DNA from 4 places in the Clostridium fungisolvens genome. Region 1 is predicted to be linked to each of the others. Evidence: riboswitches for the same ligand, from Rfam matches in the RefSeq annotation. Region 1 holds a riboswitch; each other region holds the start of a gene.
What was found. A riboswitch is a leader RNA that binds a small molecule or an ion and turns the genes downstream of it on or off. The one in region 1 is predicted to bind thiamine pyrophosphate.
Positions count from the first base shown of each region.

Region 2: linked by a shared signal. The riboswitch ahead of bsdtw1_RS09715 (ABC transporter ATP-binding protein) and the one ahead of thiT (energy-coupled thiamine transporter ThiT) in region 1 are both predicted to bind thiamine pyrophosphate.
Region 3: linked by a shared signal. The riboswitch ahead of thiW (energy coupling factor transporter S component ThiW) and the one ahead of thiT (energy-coupled thiamine transporter ThiT) in region 1 are both predicted to bind thiamine pyrophosphate.
Region 4: linked by a shared signal. The riboswitch ahead of thiC (phosphomethylpyrimidine synthase ThiC) and the one ahead of thiT (energy-coupled thiamine transporter ThiT) in region 1 are both predicted to bind thiamine pyrophosphate.

Region 1 covers NZ_BLZR01000001.1:4,595,649-4,598,795, reverse strand. Annotated here, with positions in the region: gene bsdtw1_RS20420 (ferredoxin) at 4-192, shown strand; gene bsdtw1_RS20415 (MTH1187 family thiamine-binding protein) at 240-530, opposite strand; gene thiT (energy-coupled thiamine transporter ThiT) at 543-1,247, opposite strand; TPP riboswitch at 1,323-1,424, opposite strand; gene bsdtw1_RS20405 (hypothetical protein) at 1,454-1,663, opposite strand; gene bsdtw1_RS20400 (PadR family transcriptional regulator) at 1,953-2,405, opposite strand; gene bsdtw1_RS20395 (DegV family protein) at 2,414-3,147, opposite strand, start outside.
Region 2 covers NZ_BLZR01000001.1:2,285,378-2,288,524, forward strand. Annotated here, with positions in the region: gene bsdtw1_RS09705 (ABC transporter substrate-binding protein) at 1-68, opposite strand, end outside; gene bsdtw1_RS09710 (ABC transporter permease) at 49-831, opposite strand; gene bsdtw1_RS09715 (ABC transporter ATP-binding protein) at 831-1,595, opposite strand; TPP riboswitch at 1,813-1,912, opposite strand; gene bsdtw1_RS09720 (stage V sporulation protein S) at 2,070-2,330, opposite strand; gene rny (ribonuclease Y) at 2,713-3,147, opposite strand, start outside.
Region 3 covers NZ_BLZR01000001.1:476,524-479,670, forward strand. Annotated here, with positions in the region: gene sdaAB (L-serine ammonia-lyase, iron-sulfur-dependent subunit beta) at 1-199, shown strand, start outside; gene sdaAA (L-serine ammonia-lyase, iron-sulfur-dependent, subunit alpha) at 237-1,112, shown strand; TPP riboswitch at 1,227-1,336, shown strand; gene thiW (energy coupling factor transporter S component ThiW) at 1,504-2,031, shown strand; gene thiD (bifunctional hydroxymethylpyrimidine kinase/phosphomethylpyrimidine kinase) at 2,032-2,844, shown strand.
Region 4 covers NZ_BLZR01000001.1:3,887,875-3,891,021, forward strand. Annotated here, with positions in the region: gene thiC (phosphomethylpyrimidine synthase ThiC) at 1-1,267, opposite strand, end outside; TPP riboswitch at 1,400-1,501, opposite strand; gene bsdtw1_RS17145 (GerAB/ArcD/ProY family transporter) at 1,580-2,665, opposite strand; gene bsdtw1_RS17150 (hypothetical protein) at 2,824-3,039, opposite strand; gene bsdtw1_RS17155 (Ger(x)C family spore germination protein) at 3,064-3,147, opposite strand, start outside.

The DNA of each region.
Region 1 (3,147 bases):
TTTATGAGAGCTGACGTAGATAAGGATACTTGTATTGGATGTGGACTTTGTCCATCTATTTGCCCAGAGGTATTTGATATGGAGGATGATGGAAAAGCTGCAGCGGTAAATCCTGATGTTCCTGAAGGAGTAGAGGATTCAGCTAAGGAAGCTGAAGAAAGTTGTCCTGTAAATGCAATATCAGTAGAATAGTACTATATTGAAAAAGCAGTGCTTTTAGCACTGCTTTTTTACTTTAATTATCTATGGTTTTTTAGTTTTTCATCAATTGAAATACCGCCATACCTTTCATCGAGTCTAACAACAGTTACTACTCGGTCAATTCCTAGGTCAAAGGGTATCCTGTGAGCTTTTTTTATTACTTCAAATACTTTGTCCAATTCACCTTCAATAGTTGTACTCATGGCACCAACTTCATATTTTAACCCTGATTGTCCTATATACTCAATTACCTTATCTACTACTTTATACATTTCATCTTCACTTGCACATGGAACTAATGGCATTACTGCTATATCTACTATGACCATATCAATACCTCACTAATATGAGCCTAGAGAGGCTTGTTTAACAAGTCTTTCAACTGGTAGGAAATAAAGTATTATAACGCATATGATTGCCTCTGCGCCCATTATTAAGCCATTTACAGTTAAGGAATATATCCATACAGATGTACCAGCAGGTGCATATTCACCAAAGAATACAACTCCAGATATAAAATGGCATAGGAACCTTCCGAAAATTGCAATAATACATGCTAACAACTTTGTGTTTGCACCTAGTATTTTGCTGTTTTTAAAGAAACCAGATAAACCAAGAGCAGCAAATGCTAAAGGGTAATCAAATAGTAATTGCACTGGATGAACAATATAAGGATCAGTAAGAAGATTTATCAAACCATATAAAAATCCAGTTAGAAGGCCAACAGATGGACCATATATTAGCCCGATAAGTATTATAGGAATCATACTTCCAGGAGTAACACTTCCACCTTGAGGAAAGTGATATAATTTAAGCGCTTGTAGAATAGTAGCTAGAGCAAGTGCTAAGGCAATTCTTGCTATAAGCTTTGCATCAAATTTAATTTTCCTTGAGGCTGCAAAAACTCCTATTAGTACTGCACAACCTAATAATGCTATAACATTCATAGGGTTTGTAAAGATGTCTGCTAAATTTTTTGGTAAACTGCTAAATTTAGATAGTCCCTCAAAAAATTCTTTAACCATTTGACTAAAGTAATTAATCATAATAATCCCCCTTTTAGTGTTTAAGGAGTGAAAAGCGAGAGAAAAAAACCGTATTCCAGACGGAATACGGTTGATATACTATCAATAACGCTTTCCTACGCTGGTATTATCCAGATCAGGTATGAGGGTTAATGAACGAAGTCATCTCTCAGCCTTAAGGCACCCCTAGCACACTGTTTTAATTTAGCATTATTATACTCCAAATTTTAGAAAAAATCAATTTGTTTATTGCTGTTAGACTTATCATGTGAGAAGGAATTTGTATCAACAGAATTCCTCATAGTTATGGGTATATCAACTGTATCGCCAACTTTAACATTTTGAGAGAGCCTAGATACATCTAAATCTATAGTGCTTCCATCTTCTAAAGATATGAAAGCATCGGTTTTGTTCATGTCTAAAACTTTTCCTTTCAAAAAATCACCTCTTTGCTAAATTTATATACGTAAAAAAATCTTTTTTATAAACACTAGTCTTTACTTTTAATAAATATTTATACTGAAAAAATCATTTAATTGTAATTGCTCGCTCATATAGCATCTTCTGTATAACCAATTAATTTCAACAATATTCTTAAACATAGCCTTATCTAATTGAATTATAAATTTATAAAGAATAAAAAAAGTAAGACTTATAAAAGTCTTACTTCAATATTTTGACGAAAAATCAGTACATAAAGTTGAGAATCTGATTGTATAAATACTTCTAATATAAATCAGAATAAATTATTTTAAAAACATCTAATGCTTCTTCTATCTTAATTTTTAGGAGAGATTTTCTGTTGTTAAATTCTTTGAAACCTTTATCTGTAAGAGTGTAAACTTTCATGAATTTTTTCTTAGGATCATCCCATTCGCCGAGTATAAGATCTTCTTTTTCAAACTTCTTTAGTAAAGGATATATTCCGCCAGTGCTAGGAACCCATAAGCCATTAGTTCTTTCTCCTATTTTATGAGATATATCATTTCCGTTTGTAGGACCCAAACTTAATATATAAAGAACATAAATTGGAAGCAGACCTTTAGTAAGTACTTGTCCTACGGCCTCTTTTTCTTTTTGAACTTTTTTTAGCTCATTGAGTTTTTGCTTATATTCCTCATACAGGCGTTTTTCTTCAGCTTTTATATCTTCTATGTTACTAAATTTAAATTCGTCCACTATAACGACTATTCCCTTTGTATAGCAAGGCCTAAGAGTCCAGGTCCTGCGTGTACCCCTAATGCTGGCCCGATGGTTGATATACTTATATGAGTTATATTTGGTAAATCCTTTACAACTTCTAAGAAAGCTTTTGCTTCATCCAATGCATCACCCTGTAGTATCCAAACCTTACATTTAGAGATACTTAGATGCTCATCTAGTATTTCTCTTAACTTACCTATAGCTTGCTTTCTACCTCTTGCCTTAGAATGAGTGAAATAAATACCATCATCATTTATAGAGATTATTGGCTTTATATTTAGCATTTCTCCTATAGTTCCAGAAACCTTTCCGATTCTTCCACCTTTTTTTAAATAATCTAGAGTTTTAAGTGTAAAGTAACCATCAGTTTTTTCTCTAAGTTTTGGTAGAACTTCGATTATTTCTTCAAAAGTGCTACCTGATTCTATCATTTCAGCTGCTACTAAAGTTATAGCGCCTTGAGGCATACTTAAGGTTTTAGAATCAAAGATATATGTCTTTAGATTTGGATGATTCTCAGCTATTATTCTTAAACTATTTGCAGTGCCAGAAAGTCCGGACGATATACTTATAGATATAGCATGTGTATATCCTTGAGCTTCAATTTGGTTCAAGGTATTTTCTATAAATTGTCCATCAGGAAGTGATGTTTTTGGTATTTCTTTTTCAAGAGATAGGTATAACTCTTCTGGGCTTATCTCTAGCCTGTCTAAATAAT
Region 2 (3,147 bases), 2.3 Mb from region 1:
CATGCACTTAAAAATAAACCTAACATTACTACCATAACTAATAAAATACTAATCTTTTTTAATTTCATAATTACTCTCCTTTATTACTCTTCTGTATTTTAATAAAATCTTTTCTAGCAAAAAACCTGTAGAAAATAAGGCTAATCCTAGAAATGATAAAACTAACACTCCTGCAAAAACCGAATCTGATTGCAGCATACCTGCTGTTCTCTTCACATATATACCTAAGCCTTTTTCTGCACCTAACCACTCTCCTATGGTAGCTCCTGCAACACTATAGGTAGCGGCTATCTTAAAGCTGCTTAAAAAATTAGGAAGCACAGTGTTCATATGAAGTTTAAAAAATATTTGAAACTTACTTCCACCTAGAGCTTTTAAAACATCCTCTAGATCCTTATCTACAGCATTTAGCCCATCCAACGTACTTATAACGATAGGAAAGAAGCAAAACAGTACTACTACAGCTACCTTTGACCATATGCTATATCCAAACCACATAACCATAATCGGAGATAAAGCTATTGTAGGGATTGTTTGAGAAAATACTATAATAGGATACAAGGTTTTCCCAACATTTCTCCAAAGATAAATGGAAAGAGCGCAAGAAATACCAATAATTACAGATATCATAAGCCCAAGTACCGCTTCTCCTAAGGTTATAATGGAATGTCCATATAATAGTTCCCTTTGAGTCCATAATGCTTTAAGCACCATAGATAGTCTTGGTATAATATATTTCGGCACTTTGAAGTATGGTATTAAAAACTCCCATGCTAGAAGTAGAAGTAATAAGAACATTAAAGGAAATATATAATCCTTTATCTTTTTCATCATGAATTCCCCCTATCATTCTCTTCCAACGCATCAAGAATATTTAAAATACTTCTTTTTAATTCTATAAACTCACTTGAAAGTGTAGTTTCATAGCTTCTTGGTCTATCTATATTAACCTCTATAGATTTTAAATTTTTGTATGGTACTTCAGTACAAATAAGTATCCTATCTGATAAAAGTAAAGCCTCATCTATATCATGGGTTATCATAAATACAGTATTCTTTTCCCTTTGACAAAGTTCTAAAAGCCACGTCTGCATCTTTCTTCTAGTTAATGCATCTAAAGAAGAAAAAGGCTCATCCAATAAAAGTACTGAAGGCTTATTTACTATAGCTCTTAAAAAAGAAGCTCTTTGTCTCATGCCACCAGATAATTCATAAGGGTAGTATTTTTCAGTTCCTTCAAGTCCAAAGTCTTTAAAATAAGCAGCTGCTATTTTCCTTGCTTCTTTTTTGCTGTGACCATTTAATTCAAGTCCAACTGATGTATTGTCAAGAATATTCCTCCAGGGCATTAGAGAGTCCTTTTGGGGCATGTAGCCTATTATATTTTTATTGTCGTCCTTCACCACTTCTATTGTACCTTTTTGTGGCTTAATCAAACCTAAAATCAATCTAAAGAGAGTGCTTTTCCCTGTGCCGCTTGGCGCAATAATTGTAACAAACTCATTTTTATCGATAGTAAGGGACAGATCATCAATTATCAACTTTTCTGAATCCTTATACTTAAACGATAAATTGTTAATTTCCAATACTTTCATATAAATTATCTAACTTTTTTATAGTCTCCATATCAAAATAAAATATTTTAGATATTACGAAAACTTGTACTAACCATGCCTACCAAATAGGATAACATTTTGAGAACAATTTTTCCGAAAACTTCAAAAAAACTCCTTTCAATCAGTATTTGCCATACCAACGAAAAGAGTTAATAATCTAATAATCGTAAATCCACATAACCTTAGATTTACCTGTCATATTGTCTTAAAACTTCCCTTCGCTGGCATTACCCAGTGCAGGTTCAAAGGGTCTGAAAAACTTCATCTCAGCCTTAATGGCCCCCCTAGCATTACAGATAAATTTTATAGTTTAAACCGAAAAATGTCAATAGTTTCATGATATTTATATAAATCTATATTTAAGAATATTATAAACATTAAGGATTTAATCGTATACAAAAAGGAGCTCGTACACATGAACTACTGTCATTTGTGTAAAAGCTCCTCTTAATATTATCTTGGTTGTACTATTAATTTTATTGCTGTTCTTTCTTCACCATCAATCATTATATCAGTGAAAGCTGGTACACACACTATATCTTTTCCACTAGGAGCAACGAAGCCTCTAGCAATTGCAATAGCCTTAACAGCTTGATTTATAGCTCCCGCACCTACTGCTTGTATTTCTACGATATTTTTTTCTTTTATTATAGCAGCTAATGCTCCTGCCACAGAGTTAGGATTAGATTTTGTTGATACTTTTAATACTTCCATTATTATATGACCTCCTAGAAATTTCGATATCGTTTACATAAAGTATAATAATTACCTACTTTATCTATATTCTATATAAACTCTGAAAAACCTCTTTTTTTAAATTTATTTTTTTAAAAATTTTATAAAATTTTTACAAATAATAAACAAGTCACTAAAAAGCATGAAAAATCACTGAAGCGACTTTCTTCAGTGATTTTTTACGCATATGACTTTCTGAATGTATATTAGGAAACTTACAGGCGAATAGGTTTTATTTTTTACTTTATAGCTACAAAAAATTCTAAAATATTGAAATATCTAGGTTTAATTAACTCAAAAATTTTATAATTTCATATACAGTAAAAAAATACATTTTGTTTTCACAAAATGTATTTTATAATTACTTGGCATAGTCAACTGCACGGGTTTCTCTAATAACATTTATTTTAATTTGTCCTGGATATTCTAATTGTTCTTCTATGTTCTTTACAATATTCCTTGCCATTTCAATGGCCCCTGCATCATCAACTTGATCTGGTTTAACCATAATTCTAATCTCTCTTCCAGCTTGAATGGCATATGACTTTTCTACACCTTCGTATGAATTTGCAATTTCTTCGAGCTTTTCTAATCTCTTAATATAAGCTTCTAAGGTTTCTCTTCTTGCGCCTGGTCTTGCTGCCGAAATTGCATCAGCTGCTTGAACTAGTACTGCTTCAAGAGATAGCATTTCTACATCACCATGATGAGCTGCTATAGCATTAACTACTATTGGTGATTCATGATATCTTTTAGCTAAATCTCCACCTATTAAGGCATGAGGTCCTTCATACTC
Region 3 (3,147 bases), 4.1 Mb from region 1:
AGCAGTATCTAAAGTATCATCAATTCTTTATGATAATAATATAAACATAGCTTTTATGAGCGTATTTAGAACTACAAAGGGTAAGGCAGCTACAATGATATTTGAAGTTGACAGCATTCTTACAGATGAAGTTGTAAAAGAGATAAAGCAGGTAGAAGCTGTTGATAATGTTATAAAAATAAATCCAGTTAAGGCTTAAATATAAATTAATCCTATTAGGGAGGGAAAAACAAAAGATGGTTAGGAATGGGGAAGAACTTATTAGTTTATGTAAAAAGAATAATTGGACTATTAGCGAATTTGCAATTCAATCAGAGATGGAGAGAAGTGAGTCTACCAGAGAAGCTATCCTTGAAGAAATGATGAAAAGCCTTAGGGTTATGATTGAAGCAACTGCTGAAGGTTGCGAAAAAGAAGTACATTCAGTAAGTGGTTTGATTGGTGGAGATGGATACAAGCTTCAAAATTACTTAAAGCAAGGGAAGAGCTTAACTGGAGATGTTATGGTATCTGCTATGGCAAAGGCTATATCCTGTGCTGAAGTAAATGCATCTATGGGAAGAATTGTTGCGTGTCCTACAGCTGGTTCTTGCGGAATACTTCCTGCAGTACTTCTTACTGTGGGAGAAAAATTACAATTATCTAATGAGAAGTTAGTTGAGGGATTATTTGCAGCAGCAGCTATTGGTAGCATAATAGCTCAAAATGCAACAGTGGCTGGTGCAGAAGGTGGATGTCAGGCTGAATGTGGCGCTGCAGCAGCAATGAGTGCGGCGGCAGTTGTGGAACTAATGGGTGGGACACCTGAAATGAGTTTAGATGCAGCTGCTATAGTTATAAAGAACATACTAGGACTCGTATGTGACCCTATAGCTGGACTTGTTGAAGTTCCTTGCGCAAAGAGAAACTTCGCAGGAGCAGTGAGTGCTTTAACTACTGCTGACTTGGTTATGGCAGGAGTGAATTCAAAGATACCTTTTGATGATACTGTGGATGCTATGTATAGAGTAGGTAAGAGTTTGCCGAGCGAACTTAGAGAGACAGCTCAAGGTGGTTTAGCTGTTACTAAAACTGGTTTAAAACTTAAGAAACAAGTCTTTGGTGATGAATAAGAATATTTAGGAAAGTAAGCAAGAATCAATGTTTAAGCTAGGATTGGTAGTGATGAAAATAGTGACAATCTATAGCTTTTATGTTAAGATAATTTATATTAAAAAATAAATAATAATCTGTGCTAGAGGGGCTGGTTATGCCGGCTGAGATAGAGAACGATATTCTCTGACTCTTAACACCTGAACTGGTTAAAGCCAGCGTAGGGAAGCAACAATAATTTTGTTAATTAATGCAGCTTTCTAGCTGCATTTTTTTGCTGTATAGTAAAGTATAAAGTTTCTAAGTTAACTAAACCTAGGTATTTAAAGTGTCTTAGAAATTTATTATGGATATAAGCAAAAAACAGAGTTTATATGATTCCTTCACAGATTAAAAGAAGGAGGCTTTTTTATGAAACAAAGTAGTGCTAATGTAAAAAATAATCAGAGTATGGTATATAAGTTAACCTTAAGTGGTTTATTTATTGCTTTTGGTACAGTTACAGGATCAGTTTTCTATATACCATTTTTAGGCGGAAAGATGTTTCCGGTTCAACACTTTTTAAATGTAGTTGCAGCAGTAGTACTTGGACCTTTCTATGGAGTAGCTAATGCTTTTTGCATCTCGCTACTAAGAAATATTTTAGGGACAGGTTCCATACTAGCATTTCCGGGAAGTATGGTTGGAGCTTTTTTAGCAGGAATAGTTTATAAGAAATTTAAAAATATATACCTTACAGCTGTAGGTGAGTTCGTAGGAACAGGAATACTAGGAGCCTTAATAGCATACCCAATGGCTACAATGATATTAGGTAAAAAGGTAGCTGCTTTTGCATATGTGTTCCCATTCTCATTAAGCTGTGCTGGAGGAGCAATCCTTGCAGTAATATTATTATCAGTACCAGTTATAAGAAAGGTGATCAAAAGGGAGGCATTATAAATGATAAGAAAGGCACTTACAATAGCAGGTTCAGATACTTGTGGAGGCGCTGGAATTCAAGCAGATATAAAATCATTTTCAGCTAATGGAGTTTATGGAATGAGTGTTATAACTGCAATAACCGTTCAAAATACTCAAGGTGTTTTTGGTATACAGGATGTTAACCCAGATATAATAGAGAAGCAAATAGAAGCTATATTCGATGATATTGAAGTTGATGCTATAAAGATAGGGATGGTATCTAAAATAGAATCAATTAATGCTATAGCATCCGCTCTAAAAAAGATAGATAAATTACCACCAGTAATTTTAGATCCAGTAATGGTTTCAAAAAGTGGATTTAAGCTTCTTTCTGAAGATGCAAAAGAAACTCTTATAAAAGAGCTATTTCCATTAGCGGAGGTTATTACACCAAATATACCAGAGGCAGAAGAAATTTTAGGATATCAAATAACAAACTTTGAAGAAATGTATAAGGCTGCGAAGGATTTAAAAGAATTAGGACCTAAATATGTTCTTGTCAAAGGTGGACATCTTGAAGGAGATGCTATAGATTCTTTATTTGATGGAGAAAAGCTCATAAGCTTTAAGCAGGAAAGAATAAACACAAAAAATACGCATGGTACTGGATGTACATTATCTTCAGCTATAGCAGCTAATGTTGCAAAGGGCATGAGTATGGTTGAGGCAGTAGAGGAAGCTAAAAAGTATATAACAATAGCTATTGAACACAGTATAGAACTTGGTAAAGGGGTAGGACCAACTAACCACTTTTATGAGCTTTACAGAAAAGCAGGTCTAAATAACGAATAAAAATATTTATAGTTGGAATTTCTATAAATAATCTTAGATAAATTAAAGGCGATGCAATTAAACATGTTGAAATTAATTGCTTATTCATCCGATGCTTTAATGAGCTTACGCAAAGAATTAATATGATTTTGTCATATTCCATGGCTAAAACTGTAAACTCACTACGTTCGAACAGTACAGTTTCTTAACGCCATTCCATTTGAAAAAATCATTTAATTCTAGCGGCTTGCTCATATAGCATCTACTGCATAACCAATTAATTTCAATAATATTATTAAACACTGAAAATATAACAAAAGTATA
Region 4 (3,147 bases), 710 kb from region 1:
TTTTCATGGTTCTCATAGAACACATCTTTCCACACATTGTGCAGCTATCTGGGTTTTCTGGTGAAGATTCTTTTCTGTATCTTCTTGCTTTTTCCTCATCTATGGATAGTTCAAACATTTTCTCCCAATCTAGATCTGCTCTTGCCTTACTCATTGCATTGTCCCAATCCATTGCACCTTTCACTCCTTTTGCAATATCTCCAGCATGAGCTGCTATCTTTGCTGCTATTATTCCTTCCTTCATATCTTCTAAGGTTGGAAGTCTTAAATGTTCCGCAGGTGTAACATAGCATAAGAAATCAGCACCACTAGAAGCCGCAATTGCACCACCTATAGCTGAAGTTATATGATCATACCCTGGAGCTACATCAGTTACTAAAGGTCCTAGTACATAAAAAGGGGCTCCATGGCATAGTTTTTTTTCCAAAAGCATATTAGCTTGTATTTCATTTAGAGGCATATGTCCAGGTCCTTCAATCATAACTTGTACATTTCTTTCCCAAGCTCTCTTTGTAAGTTCACCTAAAGTAATCAATTCCTTTATTTGTGCTGGATCAGTAGCATCCTTTATAGAACCTGGTCTACAAGCATCCCCTAAAGAAATTGTAATATCATATTTTTCGCAAATATCTAAAAGCCTATCATAATACTCATAAAATGGATTTTCAGCTTTATTAAGTTCCATCCATGCAAAAAGCAACGAACCTCCTCTTGAAACTATGTTTGTAAGTCTAGGATTGTTTTTTACTATCTTAGCAGTTTCTTTGTTTAGTCCTGCATGAATTGTTACAAAATCCACTCCATCTTCTCCATGCTTTTCCACTACTCTGAAAAATTCATCCACAGTTATATCCTTAAGATCTTTATCATAGAAGCCTATAGCATCATACATCGGAACTGTTCCAAGCATTGCAGTAGACATGTCCACAATCTTTTTTCTTAGGTGTTCAGTTTTTCCATAGTTAGATAAATCCATTATTGCTTCAGCCTTCATATTTATCGCAGTTCTCACTTTTTCCAATTCAACATCAAGGTCACAACAGTCCTTTGAAATTCCTAAGTTTACATTTATCTTTGTTCGAAGGCCTTGTCCCACACCTTCCGCACTTAAAGATTTATGATTTTTATTTGAAGGAATAACAACTTTACCTTCAGCAATAAGTGTTCTTAGGACTTCTACATCTAGTTTTTCCTTTTCTGCAACTACTTCCATTTCCTTAGTTATAATTCCTTTCTTAGCAGCATCCATTTGTGTTGTGTAATTCATACAATAATCTCTCCTTAAATATAATTTTTTTAATAAAGAAAACAAAAAAGCAGTCAATTGTAAGAAATACAAAAGACTGCTTAACAGCATATTTATTCAAATAAAAAAACTTGCAAAAAGCAAGCTTAAGTACGAATAAAGCCCTTGCTTCCCTACGATGGTTCTAACCATATCAGGTTCATGGAGTTAGGATAAAGTATCCCTCTCAGCCTTGCGGCACCCCCAGCAAATATCTGGTATATTTAATTTTTATTAGTTTTACATGACGATTATACCTCTATTATATTTATTTGTAAATTAAATATTGGTTATTTACTGCTTTAAATTTCTAAGTTTAGCTATTATAAGTGATGTTATAGGAAATAATATTTCTGGAATCCAAGCATAGACTGGATATATATTTGCAGCAGTATATGACTGATTTACTGGTGATTCATACATAGTAATTGAAAATATTATGCTAATAATAACTATAGGTGAAACCATATGTTTGTAGGTTCTAAGTTTAAGAATTTGAGCTAAGCTTAATACAGTTCCATAGCAGAATATCGCAATTTTCATGAATACATTAAATAACAATACAACTGCTATTAATGATTCTAGCCTGCTGATAATATCAGCGATATCTATTAGCTTTGCAACTTGAAGTGAAGACTGAATCTCCAATTCACCTACTATTCCGAGGGCTAGTGTATTTCTAACAACAATCAATAGGAAAAATGCTACGCCTATGAACATCCCTTTGAAAGAATATTTCTTTATATTTTCTTTATCTCTTACGCTTGGAAATATCATTAGAAATATTAAAAGTTCTCCAAATGGTATTACAGTTATTACATTTACCCCATGTAGAAACTGAATTGAATTAAGTTGAAACATAGGTAACATATTTTTAATATCATATTGCTCAAAAAGCATGATAATAATTATAATGGCTATTACTATTGTAAAAACAGTAAAAAACGGTGCCATTCTTGCTAGAACCTCTAATCCTTTCCTAATTACATATATACAAGCGATACTTATAGCCACTATAAAGACAATAATATCTGTTTCCTGCATAAGAAAAGTAGAGAAAAAATCAGCTATAAATCTTAAATTTGCAGCCACTATGAACCAAAAATGATATATATAAATGATTGATATGAATTTTCCAAGATATTTTCCATATGTAATATCATTTATCTCTATAATATTTTTTTCTGGAAAGCGCTGAACCAAATTTAAATAAACTTGCAGCAAAAAGCATAGTATAAAAATACTTACCACAACTACCACCCAAGTATCTTGTTTAGTAACTCCACTTATAAAAGTTGCAGTGAGCGTAGATCCTTGAAGTAAGGCTATTATCAGAAACATTAACTCTGAGCTTGATATCATGCCCTTCTCTATCTTCATAATCAGCACTTCTCCCATTATAGTTTCAAACTTATTTATGTTATCTAGCTTAGTGATTCTTTCTAGACTTTTTATAGCCTATCAGAAGTTAATGTAGTAACTTCCGGATATAATGTTTTTTAATAAAATATGTAAAAAAATTAGTATACAAATTCTATTTATCTATAATTTAAATGAAGTAAATCCTTAATTATATATTGTAAAATTTCTACTGGATTGAATATAGGAATTCTCAAAACATAAAATATACTTATAATTAATGCGATTAAAGTAAATATCCCAAAAGCTAGCAATTCTCTAAATTGCCTTTTTCTCAGTAGCTCTGAAAGTTCCATAAGTATTATAATTACAAAGGAAATAATCATCAAAAACATATATTCACCTCATAAAATATGCTTCTATTTTCCTTGATAAGTAGATGGCTTTGTTATTTTACCCATTCTTCTTATTTTTGCATCTACTTCCACATTAACAGTTATTTT